2 regions of the Phytobacter sp. V91 genome follow, and region 2 is predicted to be linked to the other one. Evidence: predicted binding sites of a transcription regulator. Region 2 holds the regulator's gene; the other holds the start of a gene.
The links. The regulator sigma-54, encoded in region 2, starts transcription at its own class of promoters, with help from an activator protein. The targets are predictions, from matches to a motif close to GTTGGCACANNTTTCGCTNT.

Region 1: a site for sigma-54 is predicted at 3,439-3,458, ahead of ACSZO4_RS16115 (gamma-glutamyltransferase family protein). Genes of this name have one in related genera too.

What each region holds. Positions count from the first base shown of each region.
Region 1 covers NZ_CBFFRJ010000078.1:265-7,686, forward strand. The annotation lists gene hpxK (allantoate amidohydrolase) at 1-1,100, opposite strand, end outside; gene ACSZO4_RS16105 (pyridoxal-phosphate-dependent aminotransferase family protein) at 1,100-2,338, opposite strand; gene ACSZO4_RS16110 (MurR/RpiR family transcriptional regulator) at 2,540-3,379, opposite strand; gene ACSZO4_RS16115 (gamma-glutamyltransferase family protein) at 3,493-5,076, shown strand; gene hpxX (oxalurate catabolism protein HpxX) at 5,086-5,274, shown strand; gene ACSZO4_RS16125 (AtzE family amidohydrolase) at 5,271-6,644, shown strand; gene hpxZ (oxalurate catabolism protein HpxZ) at 6,641-7,027, shown strand; gene puuE (allantoinase PuuE) at 7,066-7,422, opposite strand, start outside.
Region 2 covers NZ_CBFFRJ010000017.1:9,379-16,800, reverse strand. The annotation lists gene lptC (LPS export ABC transporter periplasmic protein LptC) at 1-176, shown strand, start outside; gene lptA (lipopolysaccharide ABC transporter substrate-binding protein LptA) at 145-711, shown strand; gene lptB (LPS export ABC transporter ATP-binding protein) at 718-1,443, shown strand; gene rpoN (RNA polymerase factor sigma-54) at 1,492-2,925, shown strand; gene hpf (ribosome hibernation promoting factor) at 2,948-3,235, shown strand; gene ptsN (PTS IIA-like nitrogen regulatory protein PtsN) at 3,317-3,808, shown strand; gene rapZ (RNase adapter RapZ) at 3,854-4,708, shown strand; gene npr (PTS phosphocarrier protein NPr) at 4,705-4,977, shown strand; gene mtgA (monofunctional biosynthetic peptidoglycan transglycosylase) at 5,025-5,744, opposite strand; gene elbB (isoprenoid biosynthesis glyoxalase ElbB) at 5,750-6,403, opposite strand; gene arcB (aerobic respiration two-component sensor histidine kinase ArcB) at 6,635-7,422, opposite strand, start outside.

The DNA.
Region 1 (7,422 bases), on a different contig from region 2:
GCAATCGCATCATGCCCGGCGCCGCTGGGTAACAGCAGTGCGCGCCCCTGAACCTCACTGACGGCCTCAGCCAGCACATCGCGCAGCCTTGTATCACAAGGGGTAGCGGCGATGGAGTAGAAAATATCATGGCTGAACGAAAGCCCACGTTCAGCCGCGATGCGCCCGGCTTCTGCCAGCAGAGTATTAAGCAATGTCTCGCGCTGTTCATCATTCGGGCTGCGGATATCGAGCGTCAGCGTCACCGCACCTGGGATAACATTCACCGCCCCCGGTTCACACTGTAGCGTACCCACGGTTGCTACCTGTTCAGAACCGGATTCCCGCGTTTTTTGCTCTACAAAGGTTATCCACTGCGCCGCTGCGGCTAATGCATCCCGGCGATGAATCATCGGCACGGTGCCCGCATGCCCGGCCTCGCCGCTAAAGGAGCAGGTCAGCCGTCGAGCGCCGTTAATGGCGGTCACCACCCCCAGCGCTAAATCCGCCTGTTCCAGCACCGGACCTTGCTCAATATGCAGTTCCAGATAGGCTGAAAATTCTTCCGCTGCCCGCTCAGCCATTGGAATACGCGCCGGATCCAGCCCGGCATTCACTAAGGCCTGGGCCACACTCACGCCCTGCGCATCCTCACGTGCCAGCCAGTCCTGCGGCCAGCTGCCCGTCAGACCACGACTTCCCAGCAGCGTAATGTTAAAACGCGTTCCCTCTTCATCGGCAAAACCGACTATCTCCACCGCCCGATCGCCACGCAGATCCTGGCGGTGCAGCCAGTCAACCACTTCAATAGCCGTCAGCACACCCAGCATGCCGTCGTAGCGTCCTGCATCACGAACGGTGTCAAGATGCGAACCCAGCAACACCGCTGGCGCCCCGTCACTGGCCGCCTCATAGCGCCCGCAAATATTGCCGACGGCATCCTGCCAGGTGAGCATTCCCGCATCCTGCATCCATTGCGCAACCTGGGCGTTGGCACGCAGGTGTTCAGCAGAGAGATACACCCGGGTCAGTTGATCCGGCGTTTCACTGATTTCCGCCAGTGCATCACAGCGCGTCATCACCCGGTGGGCAGCGCGGTCGGCCTCATCGGCAGTCATCATTACACAACCCCTTCGTAGACATTCCATGCCGCCTGCATACCCGCGCCCTGCACGGTACGGAACCCGAGGCGATTGAGCACCGCTTCCAGCGCCGTCAGCGTTTGCAGTACGCAGTCTTTGCGCGCGTTATAGCCCATGGTGCCAATACGCCAGATTTTGCCCTGCAGCGGGCCAAACGAAGTGCCTATTTCAATATGGAAATCATCCAGCAGGCGCTTACGCACCTCTTCGCCGTGTACGGCTGCAGGAATAACTACGCCGAGCACGTTATTCATTTTGTGGCGAATGTCGCCGAAGACATCCAGCCCCATTCCCTGGATGCCTGCCAGCATGGCGCGGCCGTTCAGTTCATGGCGGGCAATCAGCGCATCCATCCCCTCTTCCAGCATGATGCGGGCGCATTCACGGGCAGCAAACAACATGCTGGTGGCTTCCGTATGGTGATTAAGCCGCTCCGGCCCCCAGTAATCCATTACCATGCCGAGATCGAAATAGTTGGAGTAGATCATCTCGTCATCGCCATCACGATGGCTGTCATTGCGGATCCCCTGCTCCACGCATTTACGCGCGCGGATCGCCTCTTCCATTTGTGGGCTGAGGGTGATGGGCGAGCTGCCGGACGGGCCACCGAGGCATTTCTGCAACCCTGCCGATACGGCATCCAGCCCCCAGGCATCAGTGTCCAGCGCGTTTCCGCCCAGCGAGGCCGTGGCGTCGGTGTAGAACAACACGCCGTGGCGACGGCAAATATCACCGAGCTGCTCCAGCGGCTGCAACATGGTGGTGGAAGTATCGCCCTGAACCGTCAACAGCAGGCGGGGTTTCACACGCTTAATTGCATCTTCAATCTGATCCGGGGTGAATACCTCTCCCCACGGGACCTCAATCGTGTGCACTTCAGCCCGGCAGCGACGCGCAATTTCGCATAACAGATGCCCGAAGCGGCCAAAAACAGGGACCAGCACTTTGTCGCCAGGACGGATGGCGGAAATCAGGACGGCTTCAATACCTGCACGCGAGGTGCCATCCACCAGCATGGTCCACTGGTTGCGGGTACGGAAAACATCACGGTAGAGGGCCATCACGTCATTCATGTAGCCGGTCATCACCGGATCGTATTGCCCCACCAGTTGGCTCGCCATTGCGCGTAATACTCGCGGGTCGGCATTAATGGGACCCGGCCCCATCAACAGGCGATGAGGAGGGTTAATTTGTAAGCATTGTGGAGAATCAAACATAGACGCGTCCTTTGGGAGACAAAGCGTGAGTCGTGAAACAAAAGGTTCTTTGCGTTACTTTCTGCAACTAATGTGCCACACACAAATATCAGAGACCAGCCCTGTATCCAAAGGCATTCGTTCTTTTTTTGTCTGTTTTTCTTCAGTACTCACGCACCAGAATAAATCACCATGCTGGTGCCAAAGCACCAACATGGTGATTTAGCGCTGCTCCAGTTCATCGAGTTCTGTATACAAAGAAGCGATGTGGTGGATGCGCTGACGCCCTTCGGTCAGCGCGTTATGTAACAGAGCATTAGAGAGCAAATTCACGAGGCTCATGGCCCCGCTGTAGCTGTCAAAGGCTGAGACGCTGTCAAGCGGGACACCCAAATGCCAGCGTGCGAGCGCGGTAATTCCCGCCGCCTGAGGTTCACTGATGGCAAGAGTGGGTACCCCCTGATTGCGCAGTACTTCCAGTACCGGGCGGATGACCCGCGGCCGACGACGAAAGGCCACCACCACCACCAGGTCTGCGGGGGTCATATCCACCAGCTCTTCCGCCAGCGTCTGTCCTGGCTGAGGGATGAGGCTGACCTGCCCCCGGCTTTGCATCAGTTGCTGGCGCAAGTGCAGCGCGACAGGGGCGCTATTACGCAGGCCAAGAATAAAGACCCGGCGCGCCTCGCTCAGGGCCTGCACGACTTCGCCAAACTGCTCTGCGTCGAGGGCATTTACCCATTGGGTAAGATTGGCCATCTCCTGCTTGTAATGGCGCGCCAGCAGCGTGTTGCCCTGCACCGCATCACGGTTTTCCGTCAGTGGCATACCGCTCTGGCGCAGGGTGCGTAGCTCATCGCGCATCTCTTTGAAACTGCTATAGCCCAGGCGTTTGAACAGACGGCTAACGGTAGCCTTCGACACTCCGCTCAGGCGCGCCAGTTCGGCGCTGTTATAGCTCACCAGATCGTCGAAATGATCCATGATAAACGAGGCAACCCGCTGTTCCTGCGGCGATAATTCGCCATAACACTCACGCAAACGCGCATCTAACTGCTGCATACCGCCTCCTGCAACTTTCGTTTCACTCTAAGCTGACACAATGAAACACAGGTCGTCAATCTGGAACAGCTCTTGCTTAGCTCTCTGACTAACCCGAAAAAGAGAGCGTGACGATGCAAAGTAATATGGCCCCCTCCGGGATGGCGGTAACTCCCCACCACCTTGCCAGCGAGTCGGCATTGTCGGTGCTGCGCCACGGCGGCAACGCGATTGAGGCAATGGTTGCTGCCGCCTCCACTATCGCGGTGGTTTATCCCCATATGAACGGTATTGGCGGCGACGGGTTCTGGTTGATTGTGCCTCCCGAAGGAGAGCCGCTGGCGATTGACGCCAGCGGCGCCGCCGGGCAAATGGCCACGCTGGATTTCTATCAGGGTCACCAGCAGATCCCTCACCGTGGACCACTGGCTGCATTAACCGTGCCTGGCACGCTCAGCGGCTGGGATGAGGCGCTGAAATATTCGGCCTCACTCGGCGGCGGTCAGTTGCCGCTCTCGCGACTGCTGGCAGATGCTATCCGCTACGCCTGCGACGGGATCCCGGTGACGCACTCCCAGGCCAGCGCCACGCAAAGTAAATATCCGGAGCTGGTGGACATTCCCGGCTTTGCCGACACTTTCCTGGTCAATGGTCAGATTCCGCAGGCGGGTAGCCGTTTTTGTCAGCCACGCCTGGCCCGTACTCTCACCCGCCTGGCCACCGAAGGGCTGGACAGTTTTTATCGCGGTCCGCTGGCTGAGCTGATTGCCGGGGAGATGCGCACGCTCGGCCTACCGCTCACCGGCAGTGATTTTGCCGCCCATCGGGCTCACCGCCGGGTACCGCTGCGACTGGCCCACAGCCAGGGCGAAGTCTTCAATATGACGCCGCCGACTCAGGGCCTGGTATCGCTGGCCATTCTTGGCATTACCGACCATCTGGAGATGGCGCAGGCCAGCGAAGTACAGACTATCCACCGTATTGTCGAGGCCACCAAAAAGGCCTTTGGCCTGCGTGACCGCTATATCACCGACCCACGCCATGTGACTCTGCCGGTGCAAAGCCTGCTCGAACAAGCCCCGCTGGAAACCCTTGCGGCAAGCATCGACGAATCTCGTGCCGCCCCCTGGGGCAATGGCAAAGGACCGGGCGACACCGTCTGGATGGGCGTGGTTGATAAAAACGGGCTGGCGGTGTCATTTATCCAGAGTATCTATCACGAGTTTGGTAGCGGCGTGGTTCTGCCGCAGAGCGGTGTTCTGCTGCAAAACAGGGGAGCCGCATTCAGCCTCAACCCGGATCACCTGCTGGCGCTGATGCCCGGTAAACAGCCGTTCCATACTCTCAATCCGGCGGCAGCGCGCCTGAAAGACGGGCGCACTATGGTCTACGGCACCATGGGCGGCGACGGGCAACCCCAGACTCAGGCGGCCATTTTTACCCGCCATATCATGCAAAACATGCCTTTGCAGGAGGCGGTATGCGCCCCGCGCTGGCTGCTGGGCCGCACCTGGGGGCAGGTATCAGAAAGCCTGAAACTGGAAGGCCGTTTCAGCGCTGAGACTTTTGAGGCGTTACGCAATCTCGGTCACGATGTGGAATGGCTTCCGGGTCTGAGCGAGGCCACCGGTCATGCAGGGGCGATTGTACGCCACCCCACGGGCATGCTTGAAGGGGCATTCGATCCACGTAGCAACGGCAGCGCAGCTGGTTTTTAAGGAGCAATAATGAGTGATAACAAATTTGACTGGCCGGGTTATGTCCGGCTGATGGAACAACTGCTGGCGGTGCCGCTGGATGATGCCCGGCGGGCCGAGCTGGAAATTCAACTGACCCGCATTGCCGCAATGGCGGAGCCTCTGATGGCCTTCCCTCTCCCCCATCGTCAGGAAGGCGCGGGAGAGTATCGGCTATGAGTTTATCCATTTCTGAGATCCAAAAGGGTTTGCGGGCAAAAACCTTTAGCGCCCGTGAACTGGCGCAACAGGCGCTGGCCAGTATTGAGCAGGATAACCCGCTGATTAATGCGTTCACCGCCGTTACCGGGGAACGTATGCTCACCGAGGCCGCACACCTGGACGCGCGTCGGGCTGCTGGCGAAACACTGCCCGCACTGGCCGGTGTGCCTTATGCGGTGAAGAATCTGTTTGATGTGGAAGGTATCACCACGCTTGCAGGAGCTAAGCTGTTCAGCACTCAGCCTCCGGCGACAAAAGACGCCTTTGCGTTGCGTCAGCTTCACCAGAGTGGGGCGATGCTTGCGGGTACGCTGAATATGGATGCCTATGCCTATGGCTTCACCACCGAGAACAGCCACTACGGGGCAACGCGTAATCCACGCGATACCTCCCGGGTGGCCGGCGGTTCATCCGGGGGGTCGGCGGCGGCAGTGGCGGCAGGGATGGTCAATTTTTCGCTGGGGAGTGATACCAATGGATCTATTCGCGTCCCGGCCTCCTTATGCGGCGTGCTCGGGCTAAAGCCGACGTTTGGTCGCCTGTCACGCGTGGGGAGTCACCCATTTGTCGCCAGTCTTGACCATATTGGTCCGCTGGCTCGCAACGTGATGGACCTGGTAAGCGTCTATGACGCCTTGCAGGGAAAGGACGTTGAAGATAGCTGGCAGTCAGACAACGAACCTTGCGCAACCACGCCAGCCCTTGGGGCTCGAGGTTCACTGCGCTGCGCGGTGCTGGAAGGTTATTTCTCCACCTGGTGTGACAATGACGCGCGTGAAGCCGTCGCCACCGTGGCGCGCGCACTGGGCGCAGAGCAGACACGGGTATTACCTGAGGCTGAACTGGCGCGCTCGGCGGCGTTTTTACTCTCTGCGGCTGAAGGGGGAAACCACTATCTGCCTGCGCTGCGCACGGATGCCGATAACTTCGAGCTTAACTCCCGCGAGCGCTTACTCGCCGGGGCGATGACCCCTTCGGCCTGGTATACTCAGGCTCAGCGTTTTCGCGCCTGGTTTCGCGATCAAACGTTGCCGCTGTTTAACGGTATCGACCTGCTGCTGGCGCCCGCCACTCCCTGTAGCGCCACGCCGATTGGGGCCAACACCATGCGCATTAACCAGACGGATCTGCCCGTCAAAGCCAGTATGGGGATGCTGACACAGCCCATTTCATTTCTCGGCCTGCCGGTGGTGACAGTACCGGTGAAAACGGCATCCGGGTTACCAATTGGCGTGCAAATTATTGCCGCTCCCTGGCAGGAAGCGCGTTGCTTACAGGCCGCATGGCGACTGGAGCAGGCAGGTATTCTTTATCCACAGGATGCATGATGAACAGAGAAAATATCGACAGACCAGCCGTGCTCAATGAAGTGACGACGGCATTTTATCGCTACGAACAGGCGCTGGTAAGTAACGACGTAGAGGTTCTGGACGAACTGTTCTGGGCCGATCCACGCACCGTGCGCTATGGCGCAACGGAGAACTTGTACGGTATCGAGGCCATTCGCGAGTTTCGCAACACGCGTCCGTCAACCGGACTGGATCGATTGCTGCGTAACACCACCATCACCACCTACGGCGATGATATGGCGGTCGCAAGCACGGAATTTACCCGTGAGAACAGCGAGCGCGTCGGCCGCCAGATGCAAACCTGGGTGAAGTTTCCCTACGGCTGGCGGATTGTAGCGGCGCATGTCAGTTTGATGGGGTGACTGCTGGCCCCTCACCCGCTTCAGGGTGAGGGGAAAATTCACGTCGCTGTATAAGGGTGCACCTTCATCCAGTGCTCAGCGATATCCTGACGACGGCAGATCCAGACATCATCGAAACTCTGCACATAATCGAGAAAACGTTGTAAAGCCCGGAAGCGGCCAGGCCTGCCCAGTAACCGACAGTGCATGCCAATCGACATCATTTTTGGCGATGTTTCTCCCTCCTCGTACAGCACATCGAAACTGTCTTTCAGATAGGTATAGAACTGTTCCGCAGTATTAAAGCCCTGAGCTGTAGCAAAGCGCATATCATTGGCATCCAGGGTATAAGGCACAATCAGATGAGGCTTCTGGTCGACGGTTGTCCAGAAAGGGAGATCGTCACCGTAATAGTC
Region 2 (7,422 bases):
CCCAAATAAATCTGGTCACTCAGGATGTGACCTCCGATGACCAGGTGACGTTATACGGAACGACATTTAATTCCACCGGCCTGAAAATGCGCGGCAATTTACGCAGCAAAACCGCAGAGCTGATTGAAAAGGTTAGAAGCTCATATGAAATTCAAAACAAACAAACTCAGCCTTAATGTTGCCCTGGCCAGCGTCCTTTTTGCTGCCAGCCTTCCGGCGCTTGCGGTCACTGGTGATACTGAACAGCCAATCCATATCGACTCGGATCAACAATCTCTGGATATGCAGGGCAACGTCGTCACCTTCACCGGTAATGTTGTTGTGACCCAGGGCACGATCAAAATTAACGCTGACAAAGTTGTGGTAACACGTCCTGGCGGAGAGCAGGGAAAAGAGGTGATTGACGGTTACGGCAATCCAGCGACCTTTTATCAGTTACAGGACAACGGTAAACCGGTAAAAGGCCATGCCTCACATATGCATTACGAACTGGCCAAAGACTTTGTGGTTCTGACGGGCAATGCCTATCTTGAACAGCTTGATAGCAATATCAAAGGCGACAAAATCACCTACCTGGTGAAAGAGCAGAAGATGCAGGCGTTCAGCGAGAAAGGTAAACGTGTCACCACGGTTCTGGTACCGTCGCAGTTGCAGAATAAGAGCAACGATCAGAATCAAAACCCGGCTCCGGCGCAAAAAAAGAGTAACTAATACGTTATGGCAACATTAACTGCAAAGAATCTCGCGAAGGCCTACAAAGGTCGTCGCGTCGTGGAAGACGTGAGCCTGACCGTCAATTCGGGTGAGATCGTCGGCCTGTTAGGCCCTAATGGCGCCGGGAAGACCACCACGTTTTACATGGTCGTGGGCATTGTGCCGCGCGATGCTGGCAATATCATTATTGATGATGAAGACATTAGCCTGCTGCCGCTGCATGCGCGTGCCCGTCGTGGTATCGGCTATCTTCCACAGGAAGCGTCCATTTTCCGTCGCCTCAGCGTTTTTGATAACCTGATGGCCGTCCTGCAGATTCGGGACGACCTCAGCGCAGAACAGCGCACTGACCGGGCGAACGAATTGATGGAAGAGTTTCATATTGAACACCTGCGCGATAGCCTTGGCCAGGCATTATCCGGCGGTGAACGTCGTCGTGTAGAAATCGCCCGCGCCCTGGCGGCTAATCCTAAGTTTATTCTGCTGGATGAACCCTTTGCCGGCGTTGACCCGATTTCCGTTATCGACATCAAACGTATCATTGAGCATTTACGTGACAGTGGGCTGGGTGTGTTAATCACCGACCACAACGTGCGTGAAACTCTGGCAGTCTGCGAGCGTGCCTATATCGTCAGTCAGGGCCACTTAATCGCCCATGGAACCCCACAGCAAATCCTTGAAGACGAACACGTTAAGCGCGTATATCTTGGGGAAGACTTCAGACTCTGATAGGGTAGAGTTTATTGACGTGTTTAGTCGGAGAGTACTGCTCTGAATATGAAGCAAGGTTTGCAATTAAGGCTCAGCCAACAGCTGGCCATGACGCCGCAGCTGCAACAGGCTATTCGCCTGTTACAGCTGTCCACGTTGGAACTCCAGCAAGAACTTCAGCAAGCGCTGGAGAGTAACCCGTTGCTGGAACAAACCGATCTTCATGAAGAAGTGGAAACGCAGCAGTCTCAGGATAGCGAAAACCTCGACAGCGTAGATGCGCTCGAACAGAAAGATATGCCAGAAGAGTTACCTCTGGATGCCAGCTGGGACGAGATCTACACCGCAGGCACGCCTTCCGGTAGCAGCACCGATTACATTGATGACGAACTGCCCGTCTATCAGGGCGAAACCACGCAGTCATTGCAGGATTACCTGATGTGGCAAGTGGAGCTGACGCCTTTCTCCGACACTGACCGGGCCATCGCAACCTCCATTGTTGATGCCGTGGACGATACCGGTTACCTCACCGTGCCCCTGGAAGATATCCTTGAGAGCATGGGGGATGAAGAGATTGGCCTTGATGAAATCGAAGCGGTGCTTAAGCGTATCCAGCGTTTCGACCCGGTGGGCGTCGCGGCAAAAGATCTGCGTGACTGTCTGCTAATCCAGCTTTCACAGTTTGCCAAAGACACGCCCTGGCGCGATGAAGCGCAGCTGATCATCAGTGAGCATCTTGATCTGCTGGCTAATCATGATTTCCGCACCCTGATGCGCGTTACCCGTCTGAAAGAAGATGTACTGAAAGAAGCAGTGAATTTAATCCAGTCGCTGGATCCGCGTCCGGGTCAGTCAATCCAGACCGGCGAACCTGAGTATGTCATTCCGGATGTACTGGTTCGTAAACACAACACCCGCTGGGTGGTGGAACTGAACTCAGACAGCATCCCGCGTTTGCAAATCAATCAGCACTACGCCGCAATGTGTGGCGGTGCGCGTAACGATGCAGACAGCCAGTTTATTCGCAGTAATTTACAGGATGCGAAGTGGCTGATAAAAAGTCTGGAAAGCCGTAACGACACCCTGCTTCGGGTAAGTCGCTGCATCGTCGAACAGCAGCAAGCCTTTTTTGAACAGGGAGAGGAGTTCATGAAACCGATGGTGCTGGCGGATATCGCCCAGGCCGTTGAGATGCATGAATCGACCATCTCCCGTGTGACCACGCAAAAATACCTCCACAGTCCGCGAGGCATTTTTGAACTCAAATATTTTTTCTCCAGCCACGTGAATACCGAAGGTGGCGGCGAAGCCTCGTCGACGGCAATCCGGGCGCTGGTGAAAAAATTGATCGCCGCAGAGAATCCTGCGAAGCCACTGAGTGACAGTAAACTGACGTCCATGCTGTCCGACCAGGGCATCATGGTAGCGCGGCGTACCGTTGCAAAATATCGAGAGTCTTTATCCATTCCGCCGTCAAATCAGCGTAAACAGCTGGTCTGACCCAACCGATAAGGAAGACACTATGCAGCTTAACATCACAGGACAGAACGTCGAGATCACCGAGGCCCTGCGTGAATTTGTCAATGCCAAGTTCGCGAAACTCGAGCAATACTTCGAGAGGATTAATCAGGTCTATATTGTGTTGAAAGTGGAGAAAGTGACTCATACCTCGGATGCGACTTTGCATGTAAATGGTGGTGAAATTCATGCCAGTGCGGAAGGTCAGGATATGTACGCTGCTATTGACGGTTTAATTGATAAACTGGCGCGCCAGCTGACGAAACATAAAGATAAACTGAAACAACACTAATTGTCCGGGCATGAGCCTGGTGCATTTCCACCCTACCGCGACCCGGTAGGGTGACTGCACTGGCATTGCTCAGGTGAAATTATGATGAACAACGATTCCGCTCTACAATTGAGCAATGTCCTTAACCAGGAATGTACCCGTAGTGGCGTTCACTGCCAGAGCAAAAAACGTGCGCTGGAGATCATCAGTGAGCTTGCCGCAAAGCAGTTAAGCCTGCCGCCTCAGGTGGTTTTCGAAGCGATCCTCACGCGCGAGAAAATGGGCAGTACGGGTATTGGCAATGGGATTGCTATCCCTCATGGCAAGCTCGAAGAAGATACGCTTCGCGCGGTGGGTGTTTTTGTGCAACTGGAAACGCCGATTGCCTTTGATGCCATTGATAACCAACCTGTCGATCTGCTGTTTGCACTCCTTGTGCCAGCTGACCAGACAAAAACGCACTTACATACCCTCTCTTTAGTGGCAAAACGCCTGGCTGACAAAACCATCTGTCGCCGCCTGCGCTCTGCACAAAGTGATGAAGAACTGTACCAAATCATCACGCTGACAGAAGGCGAACAGGACGATGCGTAGCCAATTCGTCACCGTTTCATCCATGGCAGTGAGGAGAAATGGCCCATGGTCCTGATGATTGTGAGTGGTCGTTCTGGCTCGGGGAAATCCGTTGCGTTGCGCGCGCTGGAAGACATGGGATTTTACTGCGTCGATAACCTGCCCGTCGTCCTGCTTCCTGAACTGGCAAGAACCCTGGCCGACAGACAAACCTCAGCGGCTGTCAGTATCGATGTGCGTAATATGCCGGAATCGCCTGAAATCTTTGAGCAGGCCATGAGTAACCTGCCAGAGTATTTCTCGCCGCAGTTGCTGTTCCTCGATGCCGATCGCAACACCTTAATTCGCCGTTACAGCGACACCCGCCGCCTGCATCCGCTTTCCAGCAAAAATTTATCTCTGGAAAGCGCTATTGATGAAGAAAGCAATCTTCTTGAACCTCTGCGCTCCCGTGCGGATCTCATCGTCGACACTTCTGAAATGTCGGTACATGAGCTGGCAGAGATGCTGCGAACCCGCCTGCTTGGCAAGCGTGAACGCGAGCTGACGATGGTGTTTGAATCCTTTGGCTTTAAGCACGGGATCCCAATAGACGCCGACTATGTTTTCGACGTCCGCTTTTTACCAAACCCGCACTGGGACCCCAAACTTCGTCCGATGACCGGCCTCGACAGACCTGTCGCCGCCTTCCTCGACAGGCACACCGAAGTCCACAATTTCATCTACCAGACGCGCAGTTATCTCGAACTTTGGTTGCCGATGCTGGAAACCAATAACCGTAGCTACCTGACCGTGGCGATTGGCTGTACTGGTGGTAAGCACCGCTCTGTCTATGTTGCTGAACAGCTTGCCGATTACTTCCGTTCGCGCGGCAAAAACGTTCAGTCCCGTCACCGTACGCTGGAAAAACGTAAAACATGACCGTAAAACAAACTGTCGAAATCACCAACAGGCTGGGTATGCATGCGCGCCCGGCCATGAAACTGTTTGAACTGGTTCAGGGGTTTGATGCTGAAGTTCTCCTGCGCAATGACGAGGGAACGGAAGCGGAAGCCAGCAGCGTGATCGCCTTGCTGATGCTGGATTCAGCCAAAGGACGACAGATTGAAATTGAAGCAAATGGCCCTCAGGAAGAAGAGGCGCTGGCCGCGGTTATTGCACTATTTAATGCCGGATTTGACGAAGAGTAACCCTCTCCTGCCGGAGAGGGCCGCACGCTTCAATCACCAGTATTCAATCAATGGAGCCGGTTGCGCTCCAGAAATGTTTCCCCACCTAACTGACGCATCTGACGCAGGATCCACGCCTGCCGACTGCGCACATACCCCGAAGGCGCATCAGCCCGAAAGCGGTGGGGATTGGGTAACACTGCCGCCAGCAGTGCGGCTTCCGACATCGTGAGCTTGCTGGCAGGCTTATGGAAATAACGCTGCGCGGCCTCTTCCACGCCAAATACTCCGTCACCGAACTCAGCAATATTCAGATAGACAGTAAGGATCCGTCGCTTGGTCCAGACAACCTCCATCGTGAGCGTCAGACCCGCCTCCAGCCCTTTACGCAACCAGCTCTTGCCATCCCATAGCAGCAGGTTTTTCATCGTCTGCTGGGAAATTGTCGATGCGCCACGAATGCGGTTTTCATGCCGCTCATTATGCGACAGGGCTTTTTCGATCGCGCCAAAATCCAGACCCCAGTGTTCCGGGAAACGCTGATCCTCTGAAGCGATCACCGCCAGCGCTACCCAGGGCGAGATCTCATCCATGGAAACCCAGTCCGAATGCGCAACATAGCCAAAATCACCCGTAAGCCAGGCCTTCGCCTGCCGCTCAACCATCACCGCGGAGAAAGGAACGGGCAGAAAACTGAACAGAATAATGCCTCCGCCCCAGAAAATAGCCAGCGCCAGCGCCATCCGTAAAAGTAGTCGTTTGATCCGGATTTTAAGCGGACCACTCACTCCTCTCATTTCGTGAGTACCAGCACACGCGCCACCAACTTTTCAATGCCCGTTGCCGCCTCAACGATGTTCTGCGCCAGCATATACGCCGGGGTTGTCACCACTTTGTTATCTTCATCGACCACGATGTCGTCCACCGGGCAAGGCACATGCTCTGCGCCCATATCCTGCAACGCTTCCGCCGTGTCGATGTCCGTACCTATGGTCAGGCGTAGCGGGAAATCGAAAATTTTCGGCAGCATGGCCGGGGCAATGCAGATAAAGCCGAGCGGTTTACCCGCCTGATGCATCTCACGCGCCAGACGTTTTAGCCCGGCATCGACCACGCATTCGCCTCCCTGGCTTGCAAAATTGCTGAGGTTTTTTGCCGCGCCAAATCCGCCGGGAACAATGAGCGCATCCAGATCGTTTACTGATGCATGCGCCAGTGACTGGATAGATCCGCGGGCGATACGGGCCGCTTCGATCAACACATTTCGGCTTTCATTCATGGGATCGCCGGTCAAATGATTGATCACATCAGACTGGAGTTTATCAGGGGCAAAACACACCGCTTCAGCGCCTTCCCGGGCGATCGCAAGGAGAGTAATCACCGCTTCATGGATCTCCGAACCATCATAAACACCACACCCACTGAGTACGACTCCGACTTTTTTCATTTCGCTTATCCTTTAACCAACAGGCGGTAGATAATTAAAAATTTTGATAAGGACGCTATGCTTCACACATTTCACTGATTGATGTAACATATCATTTAAGATTTGCTATCTTATGTGCGTGCAGTTCAATTTTTCAGACTCCGCCCTTGTAAAAAAAATCTATAACTTTACGGCGCAGCCACGATTTCCCTGGTGTTGGCGCAGTATTCGCGCACCCCGGTTAATCCGGGGTCATTTTTTTCCAGCGTCCGCTACCCAGGTTTTCAACACCGCCACATCCTGTTGCCACTCCTGTTTCATCTCTTCGATCCATTCACCAACGTTATCCCACCATGCAGGAAGATCCGGAGACTGGATTTGCTGCCCTAACTGTTGCAGATGGCGCAGGCCTATTGATCCCGCAGCACCTTTGATCTTATGCCCTTCTTCAACGATCCCTTTTTGATCTCTGGCGGTTAAATTTGACTCCAGCACGCTAAGGTAGCCAGGCATCATTTTCTCAAACACCGCTACGCCGTCAGTAATCAGTTTCGGCCCGACCAGCTCCATGTACTGCTCGAGCATGGCAACATCCAGCAGATTTTGCGATTTGTTATCCGTTGCGGTCATCGTCTCATCCTCGTTGACACTGGTATCCCAGAATTTTTTAATCATGGCAGTTAATGCCGGGACTGCCAGCGGTTTGCTTAACACGTCATCCATTCCGGCCTCAAGATACTCATTTTTATCTTTCAGGACGTTAGCCGTCAGGGCCACCAGGGGCGGAAGATCATCACGGGAGAACTGGCTGGTGAGCAGACGGGAAATATCCAGCCCGGTCATGTCCGGCAACTGGATATCCAGCAAGACCAGGTCGTACTCGCCTGGCCGGAACATCTCAAGCGCCGCTTTACCGGTCATAGCCACATCCACGCTGCTGCCCAGTTTTTCCAGCACCGAACGCGCGACAATGACATTGAGCTCAATATCCTCCACCAGCAGCACGTGCAGGGCCGGCAGCGGCATATCATCATCCTCAA